4 regions of the Microbulbifer sp. ABE4_465 genome follow, and region 3 is predicted to be linked to each of the others. Evidence: predicted binding sites of a transcription regulator. Region 3 holds the regulator's gene; each other region holds the start of a gene.
What was found. Region 3 encodes sigma-54, which starts transcription at its own class of promoters, with help from an activator protein. Its sites were predicted from a motif close to TGGCACANNNNTTGCNNT; they were not measured.

Region 1 (5,236 bases), on a different contig from region 3:
CATCGCCAGCAGGCGCAGCCGTTTGGCGCTGGTTACCAGGGCAAGTAGCAACAGCAACATGCACCAGTAACTCAGGCCTTTTATCAGCGCGACATGTGTCTGGTTCGGGTCGAGAGACAGTGTGGCTGTCGAGAGTCCCGGGGCCGCGCGCAGGTGTGCCTCGGCAATTGTGGGGGCAAGTGTTTCCAGCAGGCCAATGGGAAGTGGCAGCTGCTGAATAAAAACCCAAACCTGAAACAGGCCGAAGATCACCAGTAACGGCCAGTAAGGGCGGAGTGCCTGGAGGCCCGGGCGGAACAGGTTCAGCAGTAGCCAGCCCGCGGTCAGGGCAAATACCCACACCTCCATCAGCGACCAGGCCCAGGGGCGGTGAGAGCCCAGGGGAATAGGCAGCCAGAACAGCAGGGCAAGCAGCCCGTAGAACAGCCCGATTTCCAGGCGCGCACTGCCAGAGAGGGCAGGTGCCGGTTGTGAAAGTTCGGGGAAAGGCGCGTGACCAATCGCAGACATTGTTAAATCGTTCTATTTATCTGTTGAAGCCAGGGAAGCTGTTCCCAAACCAAAGCGTTTCAGGTTTTGAAATCAAAAAAGGCCCTTGCGGGCCTTTTCTGTTTGCGTGATTTGCACGTACGGTGCACGCCTTGCAATTAGTTCGGGGAAGCTGCGGTGCCACCACCGCCGCCACCAGCGCCGGCGCCACTGATCACCGGAGGTGCCGGAGGAATCGGAGTGGTTGGGGTAGAAGTGCTGCTCGCCAGGGAGGAGCTGCCAGCCGGAGGCGCTGCCGCTGCAGTTGCCTGAGAGACCACGGAAGCGTCGGCACCGGCAGCAATTGCAGTGGCGGCAATAGACTGCGGGTTAGCACCGGCAGCCACGGCTGCGGTTACAACCGCTTCGGCAGAGGCCGGGTTTGCGGCAACGGCGGCGGCAACCACCGCTTCCGCGTTGGCGCCAGCCTTGATGGCGGCAGTTGCGATTTCTGCCGCTTTTTCAGGGGCTGCTGCCAGCGCCTGCTCCAGGGCTTCCTCGGTGCTCAGGCCTTCACTTTGTGCCAGAGCAATAACCTGATCCATGCTGTATCCAGCTTCGATGTATTGTGCAACATCGGCCATGGCTACAGCGCTCAGCAAGCTCGCACCCAGTGCGATCCCCAGTGCTGACTTTTTCATGCGTCCCCCTAATAAAGAACATTGTTTTACAGTGGATTCCATTCAATCTGCGGCCGATTGTAGCGCCCATACAGTAAATGGGAAGGCTATGCCACAGATAAAGTCGAAAAAAATTATTGTCCAGTGGTAACTGGTACGCAAAACAGAAAATTATTAGCTATTAATAGCTAGTGCATCCCTGGTATGCGATCAGGCTTCCGTATGTTTTTTATGCGGGCGCTTCTCGCCGGCAATATCTTCTTCCGTTTCCTCGGAAAATATATTCCCGGCCAGGTGCAAATTCAGCTTGCGGGAAAGTGCCTGAAACTCTTCCTGTTCCCGTTCGGCGGATGTCAGTAGCGCGTCAACTTCACGTCTGTATTGCATCAGTGTTTTATGAGACAGCCAAAGCACCATCGCCATCAGCGCAACTCCCGCGCCGCACAGGCCAACCGCCAGGCGCCAGAGTAATTGCAGTGCAGGCCCCGGGTGCCGGCTGACTGCAACCTGTCCTGCAATTTCCCAGCCACTTGTCACGTCAAGGGTGGCAATTGGCGGCTGTATCCGCACAAGTGCCGCAAACCAGTCCGGCACACCGGCAAAGTAATCCGGGATTGAAACAGAAGCCGGAGCCATCGAAGCACGAGTTTGTTGCGTGCTTGTGACCGTCGAAGAGGGATCTGCCGAATCGGCGTGGAATTCCCGTGCCGGTGAAAAGGTCACCTTTGAATAAGCACCACTATGGGTCACACCCTGCAGCAGGGTTTGAATGTAAAGCTCGGGAGACGCGCGCTCGCGCAAAGCGCTACCTAACTGCGCGGCCAGCAACGCCGCGCTATCGCGGGCCTGATGTGCCAGTAATTGTTGCGACTGCTCGCGGGCGATGAACAGGCCAATGGCGATCGCCGCGCAGAGCCCCAGTAACCACAGCAGCGCCTGCCGTACCAGCAGGATACTGGTATGCCATGGGTTAAAACCGTAGCGACGGTCCGCTCGGGCTCGGGGATAGCTCACTCGAATCTCCTTGTCTCGGGCAATACCGGACTAATCGAATACGCCTTCATGTTTCATGCGCGCCAGCAGCTCGGTCCACAGTGCCGAACCCGGCTGATTGCGCACTTTCGTGGCGGTCGCCAAAGAGGCGTTCAGCCACAGTCCCTGTGCGTTAAAACTGTACACCGGTTCCAGGTCGGTACGCTCCCGCGCGGGGAGAACATCACCGGTCATATTATCCAGCACCAGTGGGTGCTCTCCCGGGTTGGCGGAGTACAGCAGTACCATATGAGGCTGCCCGGCCTGCGCCGCCACCACATAAGTAAGACGGATTTTTTCCGGTGAAATACCGGCACTCGTCAGGCTGAACAGCTTGGCGATGGCGTAGTCCTCGCAATCGCCGCCGTTGGACGCCAGAAACTGAACCGGCGTTGCCCAGAAGTCCTCCTGCCCCCAGTGGGCCAGATCTTCCGCATACGGCACCCGGTTCAGGAAATGGTTAATACGCAACAGGCGGTGCCACTCCAGCGCCCGGGATTGCTCTGTGATCAGCTGCTGCCAGCGCACCAGGCGCCCGTGGGCAAGGGCACCGTATTCCGCATGTACCTCTTCTAAAAGAGGCCGGGACAATTTGGGCGCCTGGCCGGGGGTAAAGGCGCTCGCGGTGATCATACAGCCGGCCGCAAACAACCCAAGTAACGCGCAATTGACCAGCGCGCGATAGCACCTGCCACCACCTGTGTGCGCCTTATGTTGATGGGTTGCCCGACGGCTCCAGAAACAAAAGCTGCTACTACCAAACATCAGCAGACCTGTATCGTTGCGATCAAAATTCGATCAACCTCAATACAGTCTGGCACCGCTGGCGCGAACCCTTCGGTTCTGGCTCAAATTCACGTTGCCACAGGCGCCGCGACAAATTGATACAAATTCGTGCTCACGCAACGGAGGCGCGGGCTGCAGCAGGCAGAGCTATTCCCGCAGTGTTTCAGATAGCCCTTTGAGGCTATTTTCTAACCGCAATACCGCGCCTTAAGATGAATAAATAGGCGAAAGTGCCAGTTGGTATGCAAATTGCCAAAGAAAGGAAGAGAGATAGAGAAAGCTTCACGCGTCTTCGAGATAGCAGTGGATTATCGGTCTCCGGCACCCACTGGCTAGGCGCTCGCACTTAATCTTGAACTGTCATAATTAAGTGCTAAAGTGTGACGCCTTTCACATTGGCAGGTGGGATATCGGTGGCACCCCGAAGCTTTCAGGGAGTGAAGCAGCATTCCGCATTTGCGAGAAAAAGTATTTAGACGTTAAGGAAATAAACCATGCAGCAAGTGAAAAAAGCCGTTATCCCCGTGGCCGGCCTGGGGACGCGTATGCTCCCGGCAACCAAAGCGATCCCCAAGGAAATGCTGCCCATCGTCGACAAACCGCTGATCCAGTATGTGGTCAACGAAGCCGTCGCCGCAGGAATCAAAGAAATCGTACTGGTTACCCACGCCAGTAAAAACGCCATCGAAAACCACTTCGATACCTCCTTTGAGCTGGAAGCCCAACTGGAAAATCGCCTCAAGCGCCAGTTGCTGGATGAAGTCCGCTCCATCGTTCCGAAAGATGTCACCGTAATTTCTGTGCGCCAGGCCGAAGCCAAAGGCCTGGGCCACGCCATCAGCTGTGCGCGCCCGGTGGTCGGCGACAACCCCTTCGCGGTACTGCTGCCCGACGTACTGATTGATCAGTACGCTTCCGACCTTACCGCCAGCAATCTTGCCGATATGGTGAAAAACTTTGAAGCGAACAGTGCCAGCCAGATCATGGTCGAGCGCGTCGAGTGGGAAGAAGTGAGTAAATACGGCGTGGTGGACTGCCTGGGTGCAGATCTGCAAACCGGCGGCACCGCCAAAATTGACGGCATGGTAGAAAAACCGGAAGTCGACGCCGCGCCATCCAATATGGCCGTAGTGGGGCGTTATGTGCTGCCCGCCCAAATCTGGAACCTGCTGGAAAACACCGCTCCCGGTGCCGGCGGCGAAATTCAGCTTACCGATGCCATCGACGAACTGCTCAAACAGCAATCCGTTGAAGCCTACCGCATCGTTGGCCACAGCCACGACTGCGGCAACAAGCTCGGCTACATGAAAGCCCAGTTCGAATACGGCCTGCACCACGCCGAAATCGGCAGCAGCCTGAAAGAGTTCCTTGGCTCCCAGAAAGCCAAAACCACCGAACCCGCCTAGAGACGTCGCTAGTATTTCACTTCCCCAGCTCTTCATCCCGGCGCCAGCCGGGATCCAGCGATCGCAAAAAGCAGACCCGCCTGTGTGCAGTCCATTGACGATTTCGAGCGCGAGCGCTTTTGTTAATTGAAAAACAGCGCTCAATTTAGCCCCTCGGGGCTATTTATGGGGTGTTTGAGTTGGTGGTAGAAATGACATGTCTGCAATACGCGGCCAGTTCTCTGATTTCGGTCGAACAATAGGTGATATTGTGACTTTTGTTCGTCGTGTGGAGTTTTCTGTGGGTAGAGACACGTATTACTTGTGATGCACTTGCGGATGGCGTGTGATGTGTGTCACATGGTAGGATTCGCGAGCTTTTGCTCTCCTGGCCCTGTTGGGGAGGTCTTGGGGAGCGGTTGGGGTCGTAATTTCTAGAATTAAATCGAAATGAAAAAAGAGTCTCAGGCGCTGCGAATTGACAAAGCATCGGCTTGAGACAAAGTTGGGGGTTGGGGTGAATAGCACAAAAAAAGTACTGCTAGTGGTTACCGTCGCATTGGTTGTATCCGTGGCGACAAATATTTACGGCGCGATCCAGCACCGAAAAATCTCCAGTGAAGCCTCAGACGCGCAGGCGCAACTGGTTACCCTCCAAAAGAAAATTGCTGAGCTTGAAATGCACAGCAGTTCTACTTCCGGGCCGAATGCCAGGCCCAGTCGCGAAGAGTATATGGAGCGTCGCAACGCTCAATTGCGCAAGCAAAACTCTCTCGCACGCATGTCTACCCAGAAGCGTGAATCTCTTTCACGTAGCGAACAGCTCAGCCGCGAAGCAGTACAGCGCCGGCAGCAGGGTTCCGCGCAAACCATTCAATAATTCGG
Region 2 (5,236 bases), on a different contig from region 3:
TGGTGGCGCTGTACGTGTTTGATGCGAAGAAGTGTTACGACATCAACAAAGAAATTTTCGTCAAACTGCCGGAGCCGATCCATCGCTATCAGTTCAAGCAGGTGGCGGTGCTGAACATTCTGTACTTCGCCACTTTCGGTTCTGAGCTTGCGGTGATTTCCATGCTGCCGCTGTTTTTCTCGGAGACCTTTACCCTGGATCCGGTGAAAGCGGGCCTGCTGGCTTCTGCTTATGCGTTTATGAACCTGATGTCCCGCCCGGCGGGTGGTTTGATCAGTGACCGGTTCGGGCGCAAGAGTACGCTGCTGATTCTGACGGCGGGTCTGGCGCTGGGCTATCTGACCATGAGCATGATCGACAGCGAGTGGCCTTTATACCTGGCGGTGGCTGCGGCGATGGCATGTTCTTTCTTCGTGCAATCCGGTGAGGGTGCGGTGTTTGCGGTGGTACCGCTGATCAAGCGTCGCCTGACCGGGCAGATTGCGGGGATGACCGGGGCTTACGGGAATGTGGGCGCGGTGTTTTATCTGACGGTGCTGAGCATGGTTTCTTACCAGACCTTCTTCCTGGTGATTGCGGGTACGGCGGTGCTTGGCTTTGTGACGCTGCTGTTCCTGGAAGAACCGGAAGGTCAGATGGCGGAAGTCATGCCGGATGGTAGTGTTTCTCTGATCGACGTTGCGTAATTCTTCAAATACGGTCATGCCGGACTCGATCCGGCATCCAGCTTCGCAGCACTGGATTCCGGGTCAGGCCCGGAATGACGAGAGGGGCGAATTCTGGCACCGACTTTATAAACCGTCATGCCGGACTTGATCCGGCATCCAGCTTCGTAGCACTGGATTCCGGGTCAGGCCCGGAATGACGAAAGAGACCACCTATTTTGAACACCACCTGCGAAACCATCACCGTGCCCGATTCAGACCAACAGGCCTCCAATTCCGAGAACCTGGAATTTGCCACGGCCACCGAGTGCGGACAGCGCGCCTACAACGACGACGCGGTTGCGATCTACCGGGCCACCGGCAGCGATCTGCGTTATCGCGGTTCTCTCGCCGCGATTGCGGATGGGGTGGGCAGCGCGGAGGCCGGGGGTGCGGCGGCGCGGGCGGCGGTGAGCGGGTTTATTTCCGACTATTACAGTACGCCGGATTCCTGGTCGGTAAAGCAGGCGGCGGCGCGGGTTTTGCACGCACTGAATGGCTGGCTGTACCGGCAGAGCGGCGGCGCGGATGAGGTGCAGCGGGGTTGGTTGACGACCTTCTCGGCGGTGGTGCTGAAAGGCTCTACCGCGCATCTGATTCATATCGGGGATTCGCGGATTTATCGACTGAGAGACGGCAAGCTCGAATGCCTGACACAGGACCACAGCCGCACCCTGGGACCAGGGCGGACGTTTTTGAGCCGCGCACTGGGGATGGATGCGCATATCGAGGTGGATTACCGCCAGGAGCCGCTGGAAGCGGGCGATCTGTTTTGTGTGACCACCGATGGTATTCACGATTTTCTGCCGACCAGGCAATTCAAGGATCTGCTGGTAGAGCACCAGCTGGAGGCGGCACAGCCGCTGATGTCGGCGGCGCTGGATAATGGCAGCAAGGACAACTTGAGCCTGGCGCTGTGCCGGGTGAATGTGCTCGACTCTTTACAGGCGGACGATGTGATGCTGGCGACAAGCCAGCTGCCCTTCCCGCCGCCCCTGCAACCGGGCAACAAGATCGACGGTTACGAGGTGCTGCAGGAGTTGCACGCGAGCAGTCGCAGTTATCTGTATCTGGTGCGGGATATGGAATCCGATGCGCTGCGCGCTTTGAAGGCGCCGTCGGAAAATTTCAGTGACGACCCGGCTTATATCGAGCGGTTTATCGCCGAGGAATGGACCGGGCGCAGGCTGGAGCATCCGGCCATTGTGAAGGTGTTTCCGCCGCGCAAGGAGCGTCAGTTTCTTTACCACGTTATGGAGTATGTGGACGGGCAGAATCTGCGGCAGTGGATGCAGTTGAATCCGGAACCGCCGCTGGATCAGGTGCGCAATCTGGTGCAGCAGCTGGTGAGCGCCCTGCGCCGCCTGCAACGGCTGGAAATCGTGCACGGGGATCTGAAGCCAGAAAACATCATGGTGGATTCCACCGGTCGCCTGAAGCTGATCGATCTGGGCGGCGCCAATGCAGCGGGGTTGCAGGAGCTATTGCGTTACCAGGACAGTGCACCGCCCGGCAGCAAAAATTACTGTGCTCCGGAATATTTCTTCAGTGATGCGGCCAGCCACCGCTCGGATATCTTCTCCCTCGGGGTCATCGCCTACGAGATGCTCACCGGGCACTACCCCTATAAAGAACGCTTCGGCAGCAACCACTATCAATTAAAGAACTACGCCAGCCTGCGCTATCTCAGTGCGCGTCGGCAGCGGGAAGATATTCCGGACTGGATCGATGGCGCCCTGCGTAAGGCCTGTGCGCCAGACCCGAAGAACCGCTACCCGGCACTGTCGGAGTTTGTGCACGACCTCAGCACGCCCAACAAAAAATTCGATAGTGCGGATAAACCGCCGCTGATGGAGCGCAATCCGCTGCTATTCTGGCAGACGGTCGCGGTGCTGGCGATTCTGTCTCACCTGCTGTACTTCCTGTAACCTGCCCCTCTTTGACGCAAGCCTGACGGAACCGCACCAAATTAACGCGCACCGCTATGCGAAATCGCCAATAAACCGCACAAATCCTGTGGTTTCCCCCACCTTCCGCCGCTCGTAAAAGTTGGCACAGAGATTGAATATCTTTAGTCACAATCCGAAATTCTTTTAGCAAGGCAACGGCGCCTGATACTCTTCGACAGAAGAGGGGACGCCCGTGCAGCCGCAAGCTACCCAGGCCCTCCCCCAACGCTGTACTTCTGTCGAAACCAATCAGGTTCAAACGGCAGAGATTATGGTTAAGCAAAAAATCGTCGTCATCGGCAACGGCATGGTGGGTCACCACTTCCTGGAACAACTGGCAAATCGTCCCGCACGGGAACTGTTCGACGTGCTGGTATTCTGCGCCGAACCCCGCCCCGCCTACGACCGGGTACACCTCTCCGAGTACTTCGGCGGCCGCACCGCCGACGACCTGGCCATGGGCAAGGTCGAGCAGTACCGCGAGTGGGGTTACGACCTGCGTCTGAACGATGCCGCCGTGGGCATCGACCGCGAAAACAAAATCGTGACCTCCGCCAGTGGCGCAAGTGAAGCGTACGATCACCTGATCCTGGCCACCGGTTCCTATCCTTTCGTACCGCCAATCCCCGGCCACCAGCACGACAAGTGCTTCGTGTACCGCACCCTCGAAGACCTCGACAAAATCCAGGCCGCCGCCAAAGACGGCAAGGTCGGCGTAGTTGTGGGCGGTGGCCTGCTGGGTCTGGAAGCGGCCAACGCACTCAAGCAGCTGGGCCTGGAAGCCCACGTGGTGGAATTCGCCCCGGGCCTGATGTCCGTACAGCTGGACGAAGGCGGCTCCAAACTGCTGCGGGAAAAAATTGAAGAGCTGGGCGTGACCGTACACACCAGCACCGCCACCGAACTGATCGAAGAAGTGGACGGCGGTCGCCTGCGCATGAACTTCAAGGGCGACAAGTCCCTGGATACCGACCTGATTGTGTTTTCCGCCGGTATCCGCCCGGAAGACAGCCTGGCCAAATCCGCTGGTATCGAACTGGGTGAGCGCGGCGGTATCGTGGTGGACAATACCTGCCGCACCTCCGACAAAAATATTTTCGCCATCGGCGAGTGTGCCCTGTTCAACAACTTTATCTACGGCTTGGTAGCCCCCGGCTACACCATGGCGCGCACCGCGGTTTCCCTACTGTGTGGCGAGGCAGCCGAGTTCAACGGTGCGGACATGAGCACCAAGCTGAAACTGCTGGGCGTGGAAGTTGGCTCCATCGGCGATGCTCACGGCCGTGCGGAAGGTTCCGCTGCGATCACCTTCGTTGATGAGCAGACCGGCGTGTACAAGCGCATGATCACCGACCGCGAAGGCAAGAAACTGCGCGGCGCGGTACTGGTAGGCGACACCGGTGATTACGACACCCTGCTGCAATACCACCTGAACGATATGGATCTGCCGGAGCACCCGGAGCAACTGATCCTGCCGGCACTGGACGGCGCCGCCCCGACTCTCGGTGCCGACGCGCTGCCAGACACCGCCACCATCTGCTCCTGTCACAATGTGAGCAAGGGCGATATCGTCGGCGCGGTACAGGGTGGTTGCTGCTCTGTGGGCGAAGTCAAAGACTGCACCAAAGCGGCCACCGGTTGTGGCGGCTGTTCTGCGCTGCTGAAAAATGTGGTGGATGCAGAGCTCGCGGCTCTGGGGATGGAAGTCAACAACGACCTCTGCCCGCATTTCCCCTACACCCGCCAGGAAATTTTCCACATGGTGCAGGTAGAGGAAATCAAGACCTTCGACGAGCTGCTGCACAAGCACGGTTCCGGTAAAGGCTGTGAAATCTGTAAGCCTACCGCGGCTTCCATTTTCGCCTCTCTGTGGAACGAACATATTCACGAGAAGCCCCACGTTGGTCTGCAGGACACCAACGATACCTTTATGGCGAACATGCAGAAGAACGGTACCTACTCCGTGGTTCCGCGTATTGCCGGCGGTGAGATTACGCCCGACAAACTGATCGTGCTGGGCCAGGTGGCGAAGAAGTACGACCTGTATACCAAAATCACCGGCGGCCAGCGTATCGACCTGTTCGGCGCGCGCCTGGAAGAGCTACCGGAAATCTGGCGCGAGCTGACCGATGCGGGCTTTGAGACTGGCCACGCGTACGGCAAGTCCCTGCGTACGGTGAAATCCTGTGTGGGTAGTACCTGGTGTCGCTTTGGTGTCCAGGACAGTGTGGGCATGGCACTGACGGTCGAGAACCGCTACAAGGGCCTGCGTTCGCCGCACAAGATCAAGATGGCGGTTTCCGGTTGTACCCGTGAGTGTGCGGAAGCCCAGAGTAAAGATATTGGTGTAATTGCTACCGAGAACGGCTGGAACCTGTATGTGTGTGGTAACGGCGGTATGCGCCCGCGTCACGCGGACCTGTTCGCGACGGATCTGGATGATGTGACGCTGATTAAATATATCGACCGGGTGCTGATGTTCTATGTGCGCACGGCGGACAAACTGCAGCGTACTTCGGTATGGCTGGAGAACCTGGAAGGCGGTCTGGATTACCTGCGTGAGGTGGTGATCGAGGACAAACT
Region 3 (5,236 bases):
CGACGCAGCGCTGGCTCCTTATATAGCGCAGTAATTGAATTGCGTTAAAACCTGACACAGGAAAAAGGAAGAAATATCGGATGCGCACCTGGCTTCCCCTGGTGATCGTAGTTGCACTGATCTCCCTCGGGCTATGGTTCACCGAAAGTCCGCCCGAACAACTGCTGGGCAAGCGCCCAACTCAGCAAGAGTACAACCGCGCTGCCGATCTGATCATTCGCGATGCGCGCACACGGCATTACGGGGTCGAGGGCGACCTGGCCTACGAAGTAGACGCCAAACGTATTACTTTTTTCCAGTTTGCCCGCCGCGACCGAGCTGACCTTACCGAGCCGCGGATGATGTTTTACCAGGGCGATGACACCAAGTGGCGCACGGAGTCCCGTACCGGCGTGGCTTATGACAACGGGCAAAAGGTGGTTCTGGAGGGCGATGTCTCGGTTATGGAGCTGCCCCAACCCGGCATTACGCTGCGCACGCCGAAAATTGTCATCAAACCCCGCGAGGAATTCGCCGAAACGGACAAAGTTGTTACCATCACCGATGGCCTCAACCTCACCACCGGCAAGGGCCTGCGCGCCGATCTAAAAAAAGACAAGGTAGAAATACTGTCCGATGTGGAAAGCCGCTATGAACTTCGCTGACTTACGCCGCCGCCTGACCACTTTGGCACTGGCACTCGCCTGCGCACTGCCCGGCATCCAGGCCGTCGCCTTGCCCGACGACCGCCAGCAGCCGGTCAAGGTTTCTGCAGACAACCTGGAAGCGAACCGCAGCAAGAACCTGTCGGTCTACAGCGGCAATGTTGTAATCAGCCAGGGCTCCCTGCAGATTCGTGCCGACCGGGTTGAAGTGCACGGCAACAGCAAGGGAGAGATCAACAAGGTCATCGCCACCGGCACGCCAGCGCACTTCCAGCAACAGGTCGAAGAAAGCACCACGCCGGTCAAGGCCCGCGCTGCGCGCATCGAATTCCTGGTGGCCAATGACGCCCTGCAACTTACCGGAGAGGCGTTTGTCGACCGCGACGGCAACACCCTGACCGCCGAACGCATCGATTACGACCTGAACAGTGAGCAGATGAAGGCCCGCGGCCAGTCAGAGAAAAAGCGCGTGGAAATGATCTGGAAGCCCGAAGGGCAGTCCGGGGACACCGACGGACAGTAATGAGACTTTAGCGAGTAACGGCATTGAGCCATTACCGCCAACGCAACACGCAGATTTATTGAGTGCGGCCAGGTGCCGCCCCAGCCGGAATTGAATAATGCCAACGCTCAAGGCGCTCCATCTCGCCAAGCAGTACAAAAAGCGCAAAGTCGTTCAGGATGTCTCCGTGAGCGTATCCAGCGGCCAGGTCGTCGGCCTGCTGGGACCCAACGGCGCGGGTAAAACCACCTGCTTCTATATGATCGCCGGTCTGGTGCAGGCGGATGCTGGCCAGGTATTGATCGACGATGAAGATATCACCGGCCTGTCCATGCATGGCCGCGCGCGCAAAGGCATTGGTTACCTGCCCCAGGAAGCCTCCGTTTTCCGCCGCCTCTCGGTGCAGGACAATATCCTCGCGATCCTGCAGACTCGCAAAGACCTGAACAATGCCCAGCGCAAGGAGCAGCTGGAAGCCCTCCTGGAAGAGTTCCACATCACCCATATCCGCGAAAGCCTGGGTATGGCCCTATCAGGTGGTGAGCGGCGGCGAGTGGAGATTGCCCGCGCCCTGGCAACCAACCCCGCATTCGTATTGCTGGACGAGCCATTCGCCGGTGTCGATCCCATTTCCGTCAACGATATCAAGCAGATCATCCGCCACTTGAAAGACCGCGGAATCGGCGTTCTGATCACCGACCACAACGTTCGCGAGACCCTGGACATCTGTGAGACCGCGTTTATCGTCAGCGAAGGCCACATTATCGCCTCTGGCGACCCCCGCGACGTGGCCGAAAACAAACAGGTGAAAGACGTCTACTTAGGACACGAGTTCACCATCTAGTTCACAGAGGGAAAGACCTCCCTATTTCACGCCAACTCGAAGACATTGGTCACAGGATTTAAGCTGTGACCAAATGCCATCATTTTTTCGGCACACTTATTGCTTAACCGCCCTCTTGTCTTCCGCCCCGCCCCGGGGTAGTCTGCATGAAATGAGCTTTACCCCGCCGCCGGAAACATAAAATTCTCCGCAGCGGATTCACGCCAGATTTTTCTGCCGGCACACCCCTATGAAGCAGTCACTCCAGTTAAAACTCGGCACTCAGCTGACAATGACGCCACAGCTGCAACAGGCCATCCGCCTGCTGCAGCTGTCGACGCTGGACCTGCAACAGGAAATTCAATCCGCCCTGGACAGCAACCCGCTGCTGGAGTCGGACTTCGACGAGCACGCCGGAGAATCACTCCAGGACCAGAACACTCCCGCAGAGCGCAAGGAAGAAGCCTCTGAGCGAGCCGCGGAAACCCAGGCCGAGTCCTCCGCAGACGGCGACTGGACCAACGATATTCCAGATGACCTGCCGGTAGATACGCGCTGGGACGACATCTATTCAAGCGGCAGCCACAGTGGCGGCGAGGGCGAAGATTTCGCGCTCGAGCAGCGCAGCGCGGCCTCGGAAAGCCTGCAGGATCACCTGCAGTGGCAACTCAACCTCACCCCACTCTCTATCGAAGACAAGCTGATCGGCGAAACGCTGATCGACGCCATCGCTCCCAACGGCTTCCTGGGTACCCCCATTGAAGAGCTGGCGGAGTCCATGGAGCTGGACGTCGATGAGGTCATGGCCGTATTGAAGACCATCCAGCAGCTGGAGCCGGCGGGCTGTGGCGCGCGCGATCTGCGCGAAAGCCTGCTGCTGCAACTGCGCCAGCTGCCGGACCAAACCCCCTGGCTTTCTCAGGCCGTAGCCGTGGTGAGCCAGCACCTGGACCTGCTGGGAAAACGGGACTTTCGCCAATTGAGCCGCCGCACCCGCCTCAGCGAAGCGCAACTGGGCGATGTCATGCGGCTGATCCAGACGCTCACGCCCTACCCCGGTGAGGCCTTCGGTGGCGAGGAGCCCCAGTATGTGGTGCCCGACGTCATCGTCAGCCGCAAGCAAGACCGCTGGGTCGTGGAACTAAACCCGGAAACCACGCCCAAGCTGCGCATCAATGACGCCTACGCGGCAATGATCAAGCGTGCAGACAACTCCAGTGAAAACAACTATCTGCGCGACAACCTGCAGGAAGCGCGCTGGTTCCTGAAAAGCCTGCAAAGCCGCCACGAAACGCTCCTCAAGGTCGCCAGCAGCATTGTGGAAAAGCAGCAGGGATTTTTCGAGCAGGGGCCGGAAGCCATGAAACCCATGGTGCTGGCGAATATTGCCGAAACCATCGGCATGCACGAGTCCACTATTTCCCGGGTCACCACCCAGAAGTACATGCTCACGCCTCGCGGCGTATTCGAACTCAAGTACTTTTTCTCCAGCCATGTCAGCACCGACTCCGGAGAAGATGCTTCCTCCACTGCCATCCGGGCGCTGATCCGCAAGCTGATCGATGGCGAGCAGCCGCGCAAACCGCTGTCTGACAACAAGATCACCCAGGAGCTCGACGCCCAGGGGATCAAGGTGGCGCGACGCACTGTAGCGAAATACCGGGAGTCCATGGGCATCCCCTCCTCAAGCGAAAGAAAGCGACTGGTGTAGGCCGCAGGGTCACACTTTTACCCAAACCCGTCGTGCCTTCCCCCCAATTCCACCTACACTTGGCCTCGGCGGCTATTTTCTGGGCAACCAATAGCCTGACAGCGAGTGTATCCTTCCATTCTGACGCACTTCCTAGTAGGGTTGCCGCCCTGTGCGGGGGTGCAGCCAGATTGTGTTGTACTCGATGAGGAGAAATCCATGCAGATCAATATCAGTGGCCACCATGTAGACGTTACTCCGGCCATTCGCGATTACTGCCTGACCAAACTGGACAAGCTCTCCCGCCACAATGACCTGATCACCACAACCCAGGTCACCCTGTCCGTCGACAAACTAGTCCAGAAAGCCGAAGCGCGGATTCACGTGAGCGGCAACAAGGATATTTTTGCCGATTCGGAGTCAGAGGATATGTACGCGGCGATTGATTCGCTGACCGACAAACTCGACCGACAGCTGTTGAAACACAAAGAGAAGTTACGCGGTCACCGCTAGGCTCCATCATTACGAGTCAACGGTTGATTCGCACCGCTAGATCATCTGCACGTTATGACATTGGAAGCATTACTCTCTCCCCGCCTGAGCCTTTGCCACCTGGCGGGGAGTAGCAAGAAAAAGCTGTTGCTCAATATCGCCCAGGCGATCTCCGAACTATACCCCGACCTGGACACCGACACAGTGTTCAACCAGCTGGTAGCCCGGGAGCGCCTGGGTTCTACCGGCATTGGTGAAGGTGTCGCCATTCCACACTGCCGTCTGCCTGGCTGTGAGAAGCCCATCGGTGTCCTTTGCACCACCTCTCCAGCTGTAGATTTTGACGCCATCGACCGTCAGCCGGTGGATCTGCTTTTCGCCCTGCTGGTACCGGAGGATTCCGACCAGGAGCACCTGGATACCCTGGCGGAAATTGCCGCCCTGTTCAGTGACAGCCGTGTACGTGAAAAGCTGCGCCAGGCCACTACCAGCGATGACCTCTACGCACTGGCCATTAACAGCGCAGCGGCGGCCTGATTTTTATTGAGCTAGCGCTCAATGGCGCAGCTTTCGACCCCGCGGATCGGGGTGACTGCTTTATACTGGCCCGGCGAATAATTAGGGCCTGCTCAATTGGCAAGGAGCGCGAGTGCAATGCGATTGGTCATCATCAGCGGCCGTTCCGGCTCAGGAAAAAGTTCTGCCCTGCAGCTACTGGAAGACGTAGGCTTCAACTGCATCGATAACCTGCCCGCGAGCCTGCTGCCAGAATTGGTACGCCGGGTAAGCGAGCAATCACCACAGACTGCTCCGGGCCACCATGAAAACACCCAACTTGCCCTGGGCATCGACGCCCGCAACCTGTGGCAGGATGTGCGCCAGGCACCCCAGGTCATTCATGACCTGCGCGAGAGCGGTGTTGAATGCGACGTTGTCTATCTGGATGCACGCTCTCCGGTGCTGGTTCAACGCTTCAGCGAGACCCGACGCAAGCACCCCCTGAGCGACAGCCGAACCCACCTGTTGGAAGCCCTCAACCGGGAGAAAGAAATCCTGGCGCCACTGGCCTCCATGGCCGACCTGGT
Region 4 (5,236 bases), on a different contig from region 3:
CATGTGGCTCGACGGCAGCCTGAGCGGCAAACCCGCCGCCGTATTCACCTCCACCGGCAGCCTCCACGGCGGCCAGGAGACCACCCTGCTCTCCATGATGCTGCCACTCATGCACCACGGCATGGTCATCGCCGGCATCCCCTACTCCGAAGGCGCCCTCATGCACACCACCACCGGCGGCACCCCCTACGGCGCCTCCCACTGGGCCGGTGGCAACGACGGCGAACTCAGCCAGGACGAAACCACCCTGTGCCGCGCCCTCGGCAAACGCATTGCCACCCTCGCCGAAAAACTGGGAGACCACCGTGGCTAAACAGAAAAAACAGCGCAAACCCATCGACCCCGCCAGCCTCACCCGCAAACTGGACGTCGCGCGCAAGCTCAACTGGTTCTGCTACGGCGGCCTTCTGCTACTGTTCGCGGTATGGAACCTGTTCCTCGACGGCTCACTCAAGTGGTGGATACTGCAAACCGTTCCACTACTGCTGGTGTTGCCAGGCTTGCTCAAACAGCACCAACGCGCCTATCTATGGCTATGTTTTATCCTGCTGCTCTATATCACCGCGGGTATCGTCGACGTAATGATGCCTACACGCGGCTGGCAGCATGGCGTGCTAACCGCTTTGAGCCTTATTCTGTTTGTATCTGCAATGATGACCAGCCGCTGGCAAGTGCAATTGCAGAATGCACAAGCAAACGAAAATACCAGCGTTTAACTACTTATAAATCGCACTGAAAGTCAGTGCGAAGGCGCTGATACCGGGTACAGCCTTGTGAGACCTTCCGCGAGAGGGACCTCGCGGAAGAGCCCCCATGGAAGGGTTCACGGCGTGTCTCACAAGGCTGTACCCGGTAGCAGTGCCGCCACTTAACTTTCCAAGCACCACGCGGGTCGCCACAGAACCGTATTAGACAGACCGGCACAAGGAGTTTCAGGTTTGACCGAATCAACAAGACGTCGCGGCCCTATTCGTCGCTTTTTTGGCGCCATTGGTGGAGCCATCACCTGGCTGCGCCGGGTGTTCACCAACATCCTCTTCCTGCTTCTGCTCCTGTTTATCGGCATGGCCATCTTCGGCGGTGAAGAGCGCATCACCGTACCCCAGGGCGGCGCCCTCAAAGTTGCCCCCGGCGGCTTCCTCGTCGACGAAGTCAGCCAACCCAGTGGCGTTCCCAGCTTCCTGGGCGGCCCTGCCTCACCACCGGAAACCCGTGTAAAAGACCTCGTCGACGCCATCGACGCCGCCGCCAACGACAACCGTATCAGCGCACTCGTGCTCGAACTCGATCACCTCGCCGGTGCCAGCCTCAGCAAGCTCGAAGAAGTCGGCGAAGCCGTGCAGCGCTTCAAAGCCAGCGAAAAACCGGTCTACGCCATCGGCGACAACTTCACCCAGGGCCAGTACTTCCTCGCGAGCCACGCCGACAAGGTCTATATGAACCCCATGGGCTCCCTGTTGCTCACCGGCTTCGGCAGCTACCGCAACTACTACAAAAGCGCCCTGGATAAACTGAAAATCAACTTCCATGTATTCCGCGTGGGCGACTACAAAGACTTTATCGAGCCCTACACCCGCGACGATATGTCTCCCGCCTCCCGGGAAAACAACGCCCGCTGGTTGCACCAGTTGTGGAGCGAATACACCGAACAGGTCACCGGCCTGCGCAACCTGCCGCCCAATGCCGTCGACAGCTATATCGCCGACCTGCCGCAAAACCTGCGCGCCGAAGGCGGAAGCTGGGCCAAGGCCGCACTGGCCAACAAGTTTGTCGACAAACTGCTCACCCGCCGCGCCGCCATCGCAGAGCTGCAGGAAGTGGTTGGCGTCGCCAACGACGACAAATCCCAGTACAGCGGCATCCACGCCCACGACTACCTGCGCCAGGTGAAACTGACCAACCTGCCGGATCCGCGCCTGCAAAAAGACAAGATTGGCCTGATCAGCGCCGCTGGCGCCATCATCGATGGCGAAGCGCCTGCGGGACAGATCGGTAGCGCCACGCTCGGCAAACTGATTGCCGAAGCCCGCGAGAAAAACGTCAAGGCACTGGTCCTGCGTATCGACAGCCCCGGCGGCTCCGCCTTTGCTTCAGAAGCCATTCGCCAGGAATTGCTCGCCACCCGCGAAGCCGGTATTCCCGTGGTAATTTCCATGGGCAGTGTTGCCGCCTCCGGTGGTTACTGGATTTCTGCCGGCGGCGATCGCATCTGGGCATCTCCCTCCAGCATTACCGGCTCCATCGGTGTATTTGGCGCCTTCCCGACATTCGAAGACTCCCTGGAGCACCTGGGGATCTACAACGACGGCGTGGGCACCACCGAACTGGCCGGCACCATGCGCCTGGACCGCGCCTTGCCAGAGGCCGCCGCGGACATCCTGCAACAGGGCGTGGAGCACACCTACGCCCAGTTCCTGCAGTTGGTAGCGGAAGCGCGCAACAGCACGCCAGAGGAAATCCACAAAATCGCCCAGGGTCAGGTGTGGACCGGCCGCACCGCACACGAACTGGGTCTGGTGGACGAGCTGGGCAACCTCAACGATGCCATCGCCGATGCCGCACAGCTGGCCGAATTGGAAAAGTATGAAGTGATGGAAATTCAGCGCGAGCTGACCCCGAGCGAAAAAGTCATGCGTGCCCTGGCAGAAAATGTGGACGCACAGATTTCCGCAAGCGTCGAGCGTAATCTGCCTCTGGGCGCCTGGCTGAACAGTATTCAGCCTGCGGTGCAGCCACTGACCGAGTTGAAATCCTTTAAAGATCCCCGCGCACTCTATGCGCGCTGTCTGGGGTGTACCGCGCCCTGACCCTTTCCCGATGCCTCACCGGCCCAACCGGTGAGGCTTTCCCCCCTCACATTCACTGCCCAAGCCGCCGCGCACCCAAGTGGTGCATACCAACTTTTCACGCCCGCCACCCTCACCATTTCGAGGCAGTCTCCGCACTCTTGTGGCCCGAGGATTTCGAACTAAAGGATTACTGCGCCAATCCATTGCTCTGAAGCGGTGCAATGGCTCAAATTTCTGTGACTGGCACTATTTTTGGATTACCTGAATAGAGCGCGCGTTTTTACGTGCCGACGCCAGGCCAAAAAAAGAAGCCAGAAAACGGAATCGAATGACCACAATAGCGAGCCCGAAAACCCAGTGGCTGATCGCCAGCGATCTGGACGGCACCCTGCTGGACCACTTCAGCTACTCCCACCAACCCGCCGACGCCACGCTGCATCAACTGGAAACCGCCGGTATCCCGGTCATCCTGAATAGCAGCAAAACCCGCGACGAAATACTGACACTGCGCGATACGCTACAAAATCGTCATCCGTTTATTGTGGAAAACGGATCGGCCATTTTTATTCCTCGAAATTATTTCCCCCACAAACCCGAGCATGCCCGTGAAGAAGATGGATATTGGGTGCTGGAGCCCGGCGCCCAGCGCCAGAGTATTGTCGATTTCCTCCACACCGACGGCATGCGTCACGGAGTGCCCTATTTAAGTTTTTCCGCCGCGAACAATGCAGAAATTGTTGCTGCCACGGGCCTGAGTGCCGGCGAAGCAGAGCAGGCAAACCGTCGCGGATACTCCGAGCCGCTATTGTGGCGCGGTACCGAACAGGAAAAAGCCACCTTTACCGCCCGCGCAAATGCGGCGGGTTTTGCCACTCTGCAGGGCGGACGTTTTCTGCACGTGCTGGGCCAGACCGACAAGGGGCAGGCGACACGCCTGCTCAAGAAAACCTATCAGCACTATACCGAACGCCCATGCAAACTGATCGCGAGCGGCGACGGGCCCAACGACCTGGATATGCTCCGGATCGCCGACGTCGCCATTATTGTGCGCTCGCCGGCACATCCTCCCCCGGAGCTAGCGCATCATCCCGAGCTGATCATCACCCAGGAAACAGGCCCCCTGGGCTGGGCACTGGCAGTTCAGGACATTCTCGCCACCGAATTTCTACCCTTGTAAAAATTTCTACCGTCGTAAAACAGGAAGCAAACCGTGACCGATTTTTTTCAGAATGGTGATATCACGACCCTGCACAACCTTTCCAACCGCAGCCTCGAAGATATGGAGGCTGACCTGATTCGTTTCTCCAAGCATCGCCCCATGTCGCTGCTGCTACCTTCCCTGTATTCAGAGCTGGAAGGAGAGGCTCTACCGAAGATTCTCGAAATCCTGGCAGAAGTTCCCTACCTTTCAGAGATCGTCATCGGACTGGACCGCGCCAATGAAGAGCAGTACCGGGATGCACTAAAGCAATTCAAAATCCTGCCGCAGCACGTGCGGGTATTGTGGAATGATGGCCCGCGCCTGCGCGAGCTGGATGCCCAGTTACAGCGAGATGGTCTCGCGCCACAGGAAGCGGGAAAAGGCCGAAATGTCTGGTATTGCCTGGGCTACATTCTGGCTTCTCGCCGCGGTGAAGCCATTGCATTGCACGACTGTGACATCGTCACTTATGACCGCATGATGCTGGCGCGCCTGTTCTATCCGGTGGCCAACCCTCAGTTTAACTACGAGTTCTGCAAGGGCTATTACTCCCGCGTGGCCAATGGAAAAATCAACGGCCGCGTGTGCCGCCTTCTGGTCACGCCACTGATCCGCACCCTGAAAAAAATCTACGGCCACACCAAATACCTCGAGTATATGGACAGCTTCCGCTACTCCCTCGCCGGCGAGTTCTCTTTCCGTCGCGACGTGGTCAACGACCTGCGTATTCCCAGCGATTGGGGGCTGGAAATCGGCGTGCTTTCAGAAATGTATCGCAACTATTCCACCAACCGGCTGTGTCAGGTGGATATCGCACACTCCTACGATCATAAACACCAGGATGTCTCCTTCGACGACGAGCACTGTGGACTGTCAAAAATGTCCATCGATATTGCCAAGTCTTTCTTCCGCAAACTGGCGACCCAGGGCACGGTGTTTTCCTCTGAGACCTTCCGCAGTATCAAGGCAACCTACTTCCGTATCGCGCTGGATTTTGTGGAAACCTACCGCAACGATGCGCTGATCAACGGCCTGAAGTTCGACATTCACAAAGAAGAGCAGACCGTTGAGTTGTTTGCCAGCAACCTGGTGAAAGCTGGGCAGGCCTTCCTGGACAACCCGATGGAAACGCCGTTTATTCCCAGCTGGAACCGAATTACCAGTGCGGAGCCCGGATTTCTGAAACAACTCAAGCAAGCCGTCGAAGCGGACTACGAAGAATACAACGCATAAAAATAAAACTTTG

Region 1: the regulator sigma-54 is predicted to act here: its motif matches at 3,205-3,222, upstream of galU (UTP--glucose-1-phosphate uridylyltransferase GalU).
Region 2: the regulator sigma-54 is predicted to act here: its motif matches at 2,755-2,772, upstream of nirB (nitrite reductase large subunit NirB).
Region 4: the regulator sigma-54 is predicted to act here: its motif matches at 3,031-3,048, upstream of ACXAG1_RS10990 (HAD-IIB family hydrolase).

The regions. Positions count from the first base shown of each region.
Region 1 covers NZ_JBSWXV010000002.1:781,980-787,215, forward strand. Annotated here, with positions in the region: gene ACXAG1_RS06825 (O-antigen ligase family protein) at 1-510, opposite strand, end outside; gene ACXAG1_RS06830 (hypothetical protein) at 648-1,169, opposite strand; gene ACXAG1_RS06835 (LapD/MoxY N-terminal periplasmic domain-containing protein) at 1,359-2,162, opposite strand; gene ACXAG1_RS06840 (transglutaminase-like cysteine peptidase) at 2,193-2,813, opposite strand; gene galU (UTP--glucose-1-phosphate uridylyltransferase GalU) at 3,461-4,372, shown strand; gene ACXAG1_RS06850 (hypothetical protein) at 4,869-5,231, shown strand.
Region 2 covers NZ_JBSWXV010000002.1:615,569-620,804, reverse strand. Annotated here, with positions in the region: gene ACXAG1_RS06265 (NarK family nitrate/nitrite MFS transporter) at 1-686, shown strand, start outside; gene ACXAG1_RS06260 (bifunctional protein-serine/threonine kinase/phosphatase) at 884-2,632, shown strand; gene nirB (nitrite reductase large subunit NirB) at 2,925-5,236, shown strand, end outside.
Region 3 covers NZ_JBSWXV010000003.1:223,041-228,276, reverse strand. Annotated here, with positions in the region: gene ACXAG1_RS07980 (KdsC family phosphatase) at 1-34, shown strand, start outside; gene lptC (LPS export ABC transporter periplasmic protein LptC) at 81-644, shown strand; gene lptA (lipopolysaccharide transport periplasmic protein LptA) at 631-1,167, shown strand; gene lptB (LPS export ABC transporter ATP-binding protein) at 1,265-1,990, shown strand; gene ACXAG1_RS07960 (RNA polymerase factor sigma-54) at 2,220-3,680, shown strand; gene hpf (ribosome hibernation-promoting factor, HPF/YfiA family) at 3,879-4,172, shown strand; gene ptsN (PTS IIA-like nitrogen regulatory protein PtsN) at 4,227-4,688, shown strand; gene rapZ (RNase adapter RapZ) at 4,806-5,236, shown strand, end outside.
Region 4 covers NZ_JBSWXV010000005.1:236,376-241,611, forward strand. Annotated here, with positions in the region: gene wrbA (NAD(P)H:quinone oxidoreductase) at 1-313, shown strand, start outside; gene ACXAG1_RS10980 (DUF2069 domain-containing protein) at 306-716, shown strand; gene sppA (signal peptide peptidase SppA) at 939-2,807, shown strand; gene ACXAG1_RS10990 (HAD-IIB family hydrolase) at 3,118-3,966, shown strand; gene ACXAG1_RS10995 (glycosyltransferase family protein) at 4,000-5,223, shown strand.